DNA from 3 places in the Streptomyces sp. NPDC048331 genome. Region 1 is predicted to be linked to each of the others. Evidence: riboswitches for the same ligand, from Rfam matches in the RefSeq annotation. Region 1 holds a riboswitch; each other region holds the start of a gene.

Region 1 (3,271 bases):
GATGCCCATGCCGGATCCGATGGGGGACCCGAGCGGCATGATCGCCGCGCAGCCCACGTCCTCCAGCTTCCGGGCGAGCACCGGGTCGTCGTTGGTGTACGGGAGGACGGTGAAGCCTTCGTCGACCAGGGTCTCGGCGGCGTCCAGCAGTTCGACGCCGTCGGGCAGGAGGGTTCGTTCGTCCGAGACGACCTCCAGCTTGATCCAGTCCGTGCCGAGTGCCTCGCGGGCCAGCCGGGCCGTGAGGACGGCCTCGCCCGCCGTGAAGCAGCCCGCGGTGTTGGGGAGGACGGAGATGCCGAGCTTGGTCAGTACGGACAGGACGGAGCCCTGGACCGTGGGGTCCAGCCGTCGCATCGCGACCGTGGTGAGTTCGGTGCCGGAGGCGACGAGGGCGCGTTCCAGGACGTCGAGGCTCGGGGCCCCGCCCGTGCCCATGATCAGGCGGGAGGTGAAGGTCCGGCCGCCGAGGGTGAAGAGGTCGTCCGCCATGTCGGTCAGCCCCCCTGTACCGCGGTCAGGATCTCGACCCGGTCGCCGTCGCCCACGACGGTGGCCGACCACTGCCCGCGCGGGACGACGATCTCGTTGAGTGCGGCGGCGACGCCGGAGGGGGCGGTGGTCAGGGTGGCGACGACCGCGTCGAGCGTGGCGCCGGCGGCGACCTCGCGCGGCTCGCCGTTGACGGAGATGGTCATGCGTACGACTCCTGACGTTCGGCGGAGAACCGGCGGGGGGTGAAGGGGCGCGCGATCTCCGGTAGTTCGCCGGTGGCCAGCAGCTCGGCGAGGACCTCGCCGGTGAGGGGGGTCAGCAGCACCCCGTTGCGGTAGTGCCCGGTGGCCAGGTGCAGGCCCGGTAGGTCGGTCGGGCCGAGCAGCGGGGCGTTGTCGGGGGATCCGGGGCGCAGTCCCGCCCGGGTCTCGGTGAGGGGGAGTTCGGTGATGCCGGGGACCAGTTCGTGGGCGTCGCGCAGGAGTTCGTAGACCCCGCCCGCGGTGACGGTGGTGTCCCAGCCGAGTTCCTCGCTGGTGGCGCCGACGACGAGTTCGCCGTTCTCGCGCGGGACCAGGTAGACGTGGCTGCCCCGGACGACGGCTCGTACGGTCCGCGACAGGAACGGCGCGTAGGCGGCCGGCACCGTGAGTCGTAGGACCTGGCCCTTGACCGGCCGTACGGGGGCCACGACCTCCGGTGGTACGCCCGCCAGCCGGCCTGTGTACGAGCCCGCGGCGAGGACGACCTGGTCGGCGAGCAGCTCCGTGCCGTCGTCGAGAAGGGCTCCGGTCGCCCGGTCGGTGGTGGTGAGCAGCCGCTGCGCGGCCGCCCGGTGGATGGTGACGCCGGCGCGTTCGCAGGCGGCCAGCAGGGCGGCCGCGAGTCGGCGGGGGTCGACCTGGTGGTCGCCGTCGACGCGGAGGCCGCCGCGTACGCCGGGGGCGAGCATGGGTTCCAGGCGGCGGCATTCGCGGCCGGTGAGCCACTCGGACTCCAGGCCGCAGCGGCGCTGGAGGGCGTGCAGTTCGCGCAGGTGGAGGCGGTCGTCGGCGTCGAGGGCGACGGCGAGGGTGCCGCAGGCGCGGTAGCCGATGTCCAGGCCGCCGCTCGCCTCGGCGAGCTCGGCGGCGAACTGCGGATAGCGTGCGGAGGAGGCGAGGCCGAGGCCGAGCAGGGCTTCCTCGCCGTAGTGCAGTTCGGTGACGGGGGCGAGCATGCCGGCCGCGACCTGGGCGGCGCCGCCGCCGGGTGCGGGGTCGGCGAGTACGGTGCGCAGTCCGCGCACGGCGGCCCGCCAGGCGGTGACCAGGCCGATGATTCCGCCCCCGATGACGAGGACGTCGGATCCCGTGGCGGAATCCTTCCGAGATGAGTGCATGGGCGTCCAGCCCCTCCCTTCGCCGGCATGACCCGGATCAGGTTCGTACGGTCGGAGGCCGTCCAGCCTCCCTCTCAGCCCGGTGCGCCGGACTCCCGCGATAGGTACGGTGGCCAGACTAACCCGGCCGTGGATGGCGGGTAAGGCGGCACCTATTCCTGACGGAGCGTCAGGTGATTAGGGTGGCGGCGTGAGCGAGCAGACGGAACAGAATCAGCACGGCGTCGTGATCGTCGGCGCCGGAATGGCCGGCGTGCAGACCGCCGTGGCCCTGCGCGAACAGGGCTTCACCGGCCCCGTGACCCTGCTGGGAGCCGAACCCCACCAGCCCTACGACCGGCCCCCGCTGTCCAAGGCGGTACTCCTCGGCAAGGCCGAGGACTCCGCCTTCGACGTGGACTTCCAAGGCCTCGACATCGACCTCAGGCTCGGCGTCGAGGTCACCGGACTGCGTGCCGCCGTCCACGAGCTGGACACCGAGAGGGGACCGGTCCCGTACGGAACCCTCGTGCTGGCCACCGGCGCGGAGCCGCTGACCGTCCCCGGCACCGAGGACGTGCCGGGCGTGCACCTGCTGCGCACGCTGGACGACGCCGCCCGGCTGCGCCCGGTGCTGGCCGCGTCGCCCCGGGCCGTGGTCGTCGGGGCGGGCTGGATCGGCGCCGAGTTCGCCACCGCCGCCCGGGAGGCGGACTGCGAGGTCACCGTGGTCGAGGCGGCGGACCGGGTCCTGGCGGGGGCGTTGCCCGCCGAGGTCACCGAGCCGATGGCGCGCTGGTACCAGGAGGCCGGCGCGGAGCTGATCACCGGGGCGAAGGTCGCCGGGATCGAGGAAGGGCGCGTCCTGTTGGCGGACGGGCGGGCCCTGCCCGCCGGTGCGGTGGTGGTGGGCATCGGTGCGCGCCCCGCCACCGGATGGCTGGACGGGACCGGCGTGGAGCGCGGCTCCGACGGCTCGATCACCGCGGACGCGTACCTGCGGACCTCGCTGCCCGGGGTGTACGCGGTCGGCGACTGCGCCTCCTTCCCCTCCGGGCGGTACGGGACGCGGCTGCTCGTGCACCACTGGGACAACGCCCTGCAGGGGCCCCGGGCGGTCGCGGCGAACATCCTGGCCGGGGAACCGGCCCAGGTGTACGACCCGGTGCCGTACTTCTGGTCGGAGCAGTTCGGTCGCTTCGTCCAGTACGCGGGCCACCACGGTGGGGCCGACACCCTGCTCCTGCGGGGGGACCCGGCCGGCCCCGCCTGGTCGGCGTGCTGGCTGCGCGAGGGCGCGCTGGTCGCCGTCCTGGCCGTGGGGCGGCCGCGGGACCTGGCGCAGGGCCGCCGCCTGATCGAGACGGCGGTTCCGGTGGACCCGGCCAAGGTCGCGGATCCCGGGACCCCGCTGAA
Region 2 (3,271 bases), on a different contig from region 1:
CAAGAAGCCGCCCCGGCACCTCGCCGACATGACCCCGGCCGAGCGCCGCGAGGCGGTCGCCGCGATCGGCGAGAAGCCGTTCCGGGCCAAGCAGCTCTCCCAGCACTACTTCGCCCGGTACGCGCACGACCCGGCCGAGTGGACCGACATCCCGGCCGGCTCGCGGGAGAAGCTCCAGCAGGAGCTGCTGCCGGACCTGATGAGCGTCATCCGGCACATCTCGTGCGACGACGACACCACCCGCAAGACCCTGTGGAAGCTGCACGACGGCACGCTCGTCGAGTCCGTGCTCATGCGCTACCCCGACCGGGTCACCATGTGCATCTCCTCGCAGGCCGGCTGCGGTATGAACTGTCCGTTCTGCGCCACCGGCCAGGCGGGCCTGGACCGCAACCTGTCCACCGCCGAGATCGTGCACCAGATCGTCGACGGCATGCGCGCGCTGCGCGACGGCGAGGTCCCCGGCGGCCCGGCCCGGCTGTCGAACATCGTCTTCATGGGCATGGGCGAGCCGCTCGCCAACTACAACCGCGTGGTCGGCGCCATCCGCCGGCTCACCGACCCGGAGCCCGACGGCCTCGGTCTGTCGCAGCGCGGTATCACCGTCTCCACCGTCGGCCTGGTCCCGGCCATGCTGCGCTTCGCCGACGAGGGCTTCAAGTGCCGCCTCGCCGTCTCGCTGCACGCGCCCGACGACGAGCTGCGCGACACCCTCGTGCCCGTGAACACGCGCTGGAACGTGCGCGAGGTGCTCGGCGCCGCCTGGGAGTACGCGGAGAAGTCCGGCCGCCGGATCTCCATCGAGTACGCCCTGATCCGTGACATCAACGACCAGGCCTGGCGCGGTGACCTCCTGGGCAAGCTGCTCAAGGGCAAGCGCGTACACGTCAACCTGATCCCGCTCAACCCGACGCCGGGCTCCAAGTGGACCGCCTCGCGGCCCGAGGACGAGAAGGCCTTCGTGGAGGCCATCGCCCGCCACGGTGTGCCGGTGACCGTACGGGACACCCGGGGCCAGGAGATCGACGGCGCGTGCGGCCAGCTGGCTGCCTCGGAGCGCTAGATTCCGCCTCCGTTCGACGCTATTCGGCCACGGGGTACCCTGTGGCCGAACCAATTTCATATTCCGACAGGGGAGCGCCACAGCGCTGAGAGTGCGGTATCCGTCATCCGCAGACCCTCTGAACCTCGCCCCGGTCATTCGGGGTAGGAAGTTCGGTCACCACTCTTGCTGTTGCGCCCTGCCCGGCGTCCGCTCTCGCAGAGCGCCGGGCAGGGCCGCGTCTTCTCCTGGACATCCCAGGAGGAATCAACCGATGAGCACCACCAAGAAGATCGCGGGCGTCGCGCTCGCGGCCGCGCTGGGCGTCACCACGCTCAGCGCCTGCGGCGGCGGCGACACCAAGGACAAGCCCGCCGGCGCGAGCGACGGCCCGAAGTCCAAGACCGTCACACTCGTCTCCCACGACTCGTTCAATGTGACCGATTCGGTCCTGAAGGAGTTCGAGCAGCAGAGCGGCTACACGGTCAAGGTCCTGAAGTCCGGGGACGCCGGCGCGGCCCTGAACCAGGAGATCCTCACCAAGGGCTCGCCGCGCGGCGACGTCTTCTTCGGCGTGGACAACACCCTCCTCTCGCGCGCCCTCGACAACGGCATCTTCACCCCGTACGAGGCCAAGGGCCTCGCCGAGGTCAAGCCCGAGTACGTGCTCGACAAGGAGCACCGGGTCACCCCGATCGACTCCGGCGACATCTGCGTCAACTACGACAAGGCGTACTTCGCCGAGAAGAAGATCGCCCCGCCGCAGACGCTGGACGACCTGACCAAGCCCGAGTACAAGAACCTGCTGGTGGTCGAGAACGCCGCGACCTCCTCGCCCGGCCTCGGCTTCCTGCTCGCCTCCGTCGGCAAGTACGGCGAGGACGGCTGGAAGGACTACTGGAGCAAGCTCAAGGCCAACGGCGTCGAGGTCGTCGACGGCTGGGAGCAGGCCTACAACGAGCGCTTCTCCGGCTCCGCGGGCGGCAAGAAGGCCAAGGGCGACCGCCCGCTGGTCGTCTCCTACGCCTCCAGCCCGCCGGTCGAGGTCCTGTACGGCGAGCCCCAGCCGGCCGAGGCCCCCACGGGCGTCTCCACCGGGACCTGCTTCCGCCAGATCGAGTTCGCGGGTCTGCTCAAGGGCGCCAAGAACGAGGAGGGCGGCAAGGCCCTCGTGGACTTCCTGGTCAGCAAGAAGTTCCAGGAGGACATGCCGCTCCAGATGTTCGTGAACCCGGTGACGAAGGACGCCGCCCTGCCGGAGCTGTTCACCAAGCACGGTGTGGTGGTCGAGAAGCCGGAGAACGTGGCTCCCGAGACCATCGCCAAGAACCGTGAGCAGTGGGTCAAGGCATGGACCGCGCTCGTCGTGAAGTAAGCGGTACCAAGGAGCCGGGCGTGGCGTCGGGGGGCGCCGCGCCGGGCTCCGGCCCCCGCGAGGGGGCGCGGGCGACCGCCGTGCGGCTCGCCCTGATGGCCCTCCCCCTCGCCTTCTTCGGGCTGTTCTTCGCCTACCCCGTCGCCGCGATCGTCGGGCGTGGCCTGAAGACCGACGAGGGGTGGCAGTTCGGCCGGTTCGCGGAGGTGCTGGGCCGCCCCGACATCGCCGACGTGCTGTGGTTCACCACCTGGCAGGCCTTCGCCTCGACCCTCCTCACGCTGGTGATCGCCCTCCCCGCCGCGTACGTCTTCGCGCGCTTCGAGTTCCCGGGCAAGCAGCTGCTGCGCGCCGTGGTGACCGTGCCCTTCGTGCTGCCGACCGTGGTGGTCGGCACCGCTTTCCTCGCGCTGCTGGGGCGGGGCGGGCTGCTGGACGAACTGGTGGGCGTCCGGCTCGACACCACCGTCTGGGCGATCCTGCTCGCGCACGTCTTCTTCAACTACGCCGTCGTGGTCCGTACGGTCGGCGGGCTGTGGGCCCAGCTCGATCCGCGTCAGGAGGAGGCCGCCCGCGTGCTCGGCGCCGGCCGGTTCACCGCCTGGCGGCGGGTGACGCTGCCCGCGCTGGCCCCGGCGGTGGCCGCCGCCTCGCTGATGGTGTTCCTGTTCACCTTCAGCTCCTTCGGCGTCGTACTGATCCTCGGCGGACCCGCGTACTCCACCCTGGAGGTGGAGGTCTACCGGCAGACCGCGCAGCTCCTGGACCTGCCGACGGCCGCCGTCCTGACCATGGTGCAGTTCGCCGCGATCGGCGCGATCCTCGCCGTGCACGCCTGGACCGTGCGCAAGCGC
Region 3 (3,271 bases), on a different contig from region 1:
GTCCGCCTGTCCTGCTCTGCCCGACGACCGCGTGCGTCAGTCGGCCAGCGGCAGGTAGACGCGGCTGCCCGAGGCCGCGAACTCGGCGGACTTCTCCGCCATGCCCGCCTGGATCTCCTCCGCCTTCAGGTCCCCGCCGTGCTCACGGCGGATGTCCTGCGAGATCTTCATCGAGCAGAACTTCGGGCCGCACATGGAGCAGAAGTGCGCGGTCTTGGCCGGCTCCGCCGGAAGGGTCTCGTCGTGGAACTCGCGGGCCGTGTCCGGGTCCAGGGCCAGGTTGAACTGGTCCTCCCAGCGGAACTCGAACCGCGCGTCCGACAGGGCGTCGTCCCACTCCTGGGCGCCCGGGTGCCCCTTGGCCAGGTCCGCGGCGTGCGCCGCGATCTTGTACGTGATGACGCCGGTCTTGACGTCGTCGCGGTTGGGCAGGCCCAGGTGCTCCTTGGGCGTCACGTAGCAGAGCATCGCGGTGCCCCACCAGGCGATCATCGCGGCACCGATGCCCGAGGTGATGTGGTCGTAGGCGGGCGCGACGTCCGTGGTCAGCGGGCCGAGCGTGTAGAACGGCGCCTCCTCGCAGATCTCCTGCTGGAGGTCGATGTTCTCCTTGATCTTGTGCATCGGGACGTGGCCCGGGCCCTCGATCATCGTCTGGACGTTGTGCCGCTTGGCGATGGTGTTCAGCTCGCCCAGCGTCTTCAGCTCGGCGAACTGGGCCGCGTCGTTGGCGTCCGCGATCGAGCCGGGGCGCAGGCCGTCACCGAGGGAGTAGGTGACGTCGTACGTCGCGAGGATGTCGCAGAGCTCCTCGAAGTTCGTGTAGAGGAAGTTCTCCTTGTGGTGCGCCAGGCACCACGCGGCCATGATCGAGCCGCCGCGCGAGACGATGCCGGTCTTGCGGCGGGCGGTCAGCGGCACGTAGGGCAGCAGGACGCCGGCGTGGACCGTCATGTAGTCGACGCCCTGCTCGGCCTGCTCGATGACCGTGTCCTTGTAGATCTCCCAGGTCAGGTCCTCGGCGCGGCCGTCGACCTTCTCCAGCGCCTGGTAGAGCGGCACGGTGCCGATCGGGACGGGGGAGTTGCGCAGCACCCACTCGCGGGTGGTGTGGATGTTGCGGCCGGTCGAGAGGTCCATGACCGTGTCGGCGCCCCACTTGGTCGCCCAGGTCATCTTGTCGACCTCCTCCTCGATGGAGGAGGTGACCGCGGAGTTGCCGATGTTGGCGTTGACCTTCACCAGGAACCGCTTGCCGATGATCATCGGTTCGATCTCGGGGTGGTTCACGTTCGCCGGAAGCACGGCGCGACCTGCGGCGATCTCCTCGCGGACGACCTCGGGGGAGACGTTCTCGCGGATCGCGACGTACTCCATCTCCGGGGTGATCTCGCCCCGGCGGGCGTACGCGAGCTGCGTGACGGCGGCGCCGTCGCGGCCGCGGCGGGGCTGACGGGGGCGGCCCGGGAAGACCGCGTCGAGGTTCTTGAGGCCACCGCGCGGCGAGGTGTGCTTGATGCCGTCGTCCTCGGGGCGCACGGGGCGGCCCGCGTACTCCTCGGTGTCCCCGCGGCTGATGATCCAGTTCTCGCGCAGGGGCGCGAGGCCGCGGCGGACGTCGGTCTCGATCTGCGGGTCGGTGTACGGACCGGACGTGTCGTAGAGCGTCACGTCCTTGCCGTTGGTGAGGTGGACCTGGCGGACCGGCACCCGGAGGTCGGGGCGGGAGCCCGCGAGGTATCCCTTGTGCCAGCCGGGCTGGCGCTCGGTCTGGCCGTCGGTGTCCTGGCTGACGGCAGGCGTGCGTGCGTCCTGAATGGTCATGAGACCTGATCTCCCTACGCCGGCATTACCCGGTAACAGGTTCGGCGGTCGACGCAGCCTCTTCCCGTACGCATCTGTGATGCCCGTACGGTGATCAGCGTCCTCTCAGCCCGGTGCTCCGAGCTCCCGCGTTGTGCAAAGGTGCCCCCACGCTAGCGTCATCCATGGCGTGCTGAACAGTGGGCCCCCTCATCTCTTGCGATGATCTGCTGGTGACGCCCTCGCCGCAGCCCCCCACCGAGCCCACAGAGACCCATGGCCACATCGGCCACCCGCATGCGAGCCCCGAACCGTCCGCCAGACCGTCCGACGGGCACTTCGCCCCGCACTCAGGCGGCCGTTCCGACCCGTATGCCGACCCGCATGCCGACGGGATCTCCGGAGGGGACGCCGGCGGGGGCTCCTCGGACCGGTCCCACGACCACGGCCACGACCACGGCCACGGCCACGGCCACAGCCACGGACACGGCCATGGACACGGCCCGGCGGCCCCCGTCTCGAAGCACCTGCGCAAGGTCATCGCCGCCGTACTGATCCCCTTCGCGGCGGCCGTCTTCGTCGGCATGGTGGTGCTCTGGCCGGGCGGCGCCCCCGGCCACGAGCGCACGGGGGTCGGCTTCGACCGGCAGACGCAGCAGGGTGTGGTCACCGCCCTCGAACAGGTCGACTGCAAGAGCGTGAACGCCGCGCAGGCGCCGCCGGCCGAGAACCCCTCCGACCCGGAGGGCGCCCAGGCACGGGGCCGGCAGACCGGTGAGTGCAAGAAGGCGACCGTCGAGGTCAGCAGCGGCCCGGACAAGGGCCGCACCTTCGTGGAGATCGTCCAGCCGGGGGCGCCACGGCAGTTGAATGACGGCCAGGAGGTGGTGGTGGCGTACGCGCCGGACGCGCCGCGCGACCTCCAGTACTCGGTGATCGACGTCAACCGCAAGCTTCCGATGGCGTTGCTGGCCGGCATCTTCGCGGCCGCCGTCGTCCTCGTCGGGCGCATGCGCGGGCTGTTCGCGCTGGTCGCCCTGGTGGTCAGCTTCGGCGTGCTGACCCTCTTCATCCTCCCGGCCATCCTGCAGGGTTCGAACCCGCTGGTCGTCGCGGTGGTCGGGGCGAGCGCCATCATGCTGATCGCGCTCTACATGTGCCACGGGCTGACCGCCCGTACCTCGGTGGCCGTCCTCGGCACGCTCGTCTCGCTGTTGCTGATCGGGCTTCTCGGCTCGGGATTCATCGACTGGGCGTTCCTCAGCGGCAACACCGACGACAACACCGGGCTGATCCACGGGCTGTACCCGGACATCGACATGAGCGGTTTGCTGCTCGCAGGCGTGATCATCGGATCGCTGGGCGTACTCGACGACGTGACGGTCACCCAGACGTCGGCGGTATGGGAACTGCACCACGCGGACCCCTCGATGGGGCCGCGCGCCCTCTACCGGGCGGCGATCAGGAT

Evidence for each region. Region 1 has a riboswitch for thiamine pyrophosphate ahead of thiO (glycine oxidase ThiO). Riboswitches for the same ligand answer to the same signal wherever they lie in the genome.
Region 2: it holds a riboswitch for thiamine pyrophosphate, as region 1 does, so the genes downstream of both, ACGFYY_RS27190 (thiamine ABC transporter substrate binding subunit) here and thiO (glycine oxidase ThiO) in region 1, are expected to answer to the same signal.
Region 3: it holds a riboswitch for thiamine pyrophosphate, as region 1 does, so the genes downstream of both, thiC (phosphomethylpyrimidine synthase ThiC) here and thiO (glycine oxidase ThiO) in region 1, are expected to answer to the same signal.

The regions. Positions count from the first base shown of each region.
Region 1 covers NZ_JBICYT010000034.1:35,934-39,204, reverse strand. The annotation lists gene ACGFYY_RS33540 (thiazole synthase) at 1-492, opposite strand, end outside; gene thiS (sulfur carrier protein ThiS) at 498-698, opposite strand; gene thiO (glycine oxidase ThiO) at 695-1,876, opposite strand; TPP riboswitch at 1,874-1,985, opposite strand; gene ACGFYY_RS33525 (NAD(P)/FAD-dependent oxidoreductase) at 2,067-3,271, shown strand, end outside.
Region 2 covers NZ_JBICYT010000021.1:56,946-60,216, forward strand. The annotation lists gene rlmN (23S rRNA (adenine(2503)-C(2))-methyltransferase RlmN) at 1-1,063, shown strand, start outside; TPP riboswitch at 1,122-1,231, shown strand; gene ACGFYY_RS27190 (thiamine ABC transporter substrate binding subunit) at 1,317-2,417, shown strand; gene ACGFYY_RS27195 (ABC transporter permease) at 2,513-3,271, shown strand, end outside.
Region 3 covers NZ_JBICYT010000011.1:16,300-19,570, forward strand. The annotation lists gene thiC (phosphomethylpyrimidine synthase ThiC) at 37-1,824, opposite strand; TPP riboswitch at 1,819-1,964, opposite strand; gene ACGFYY_RS17690 (YibE/F family protein) at 2,037-3,271, shown strand, end outside.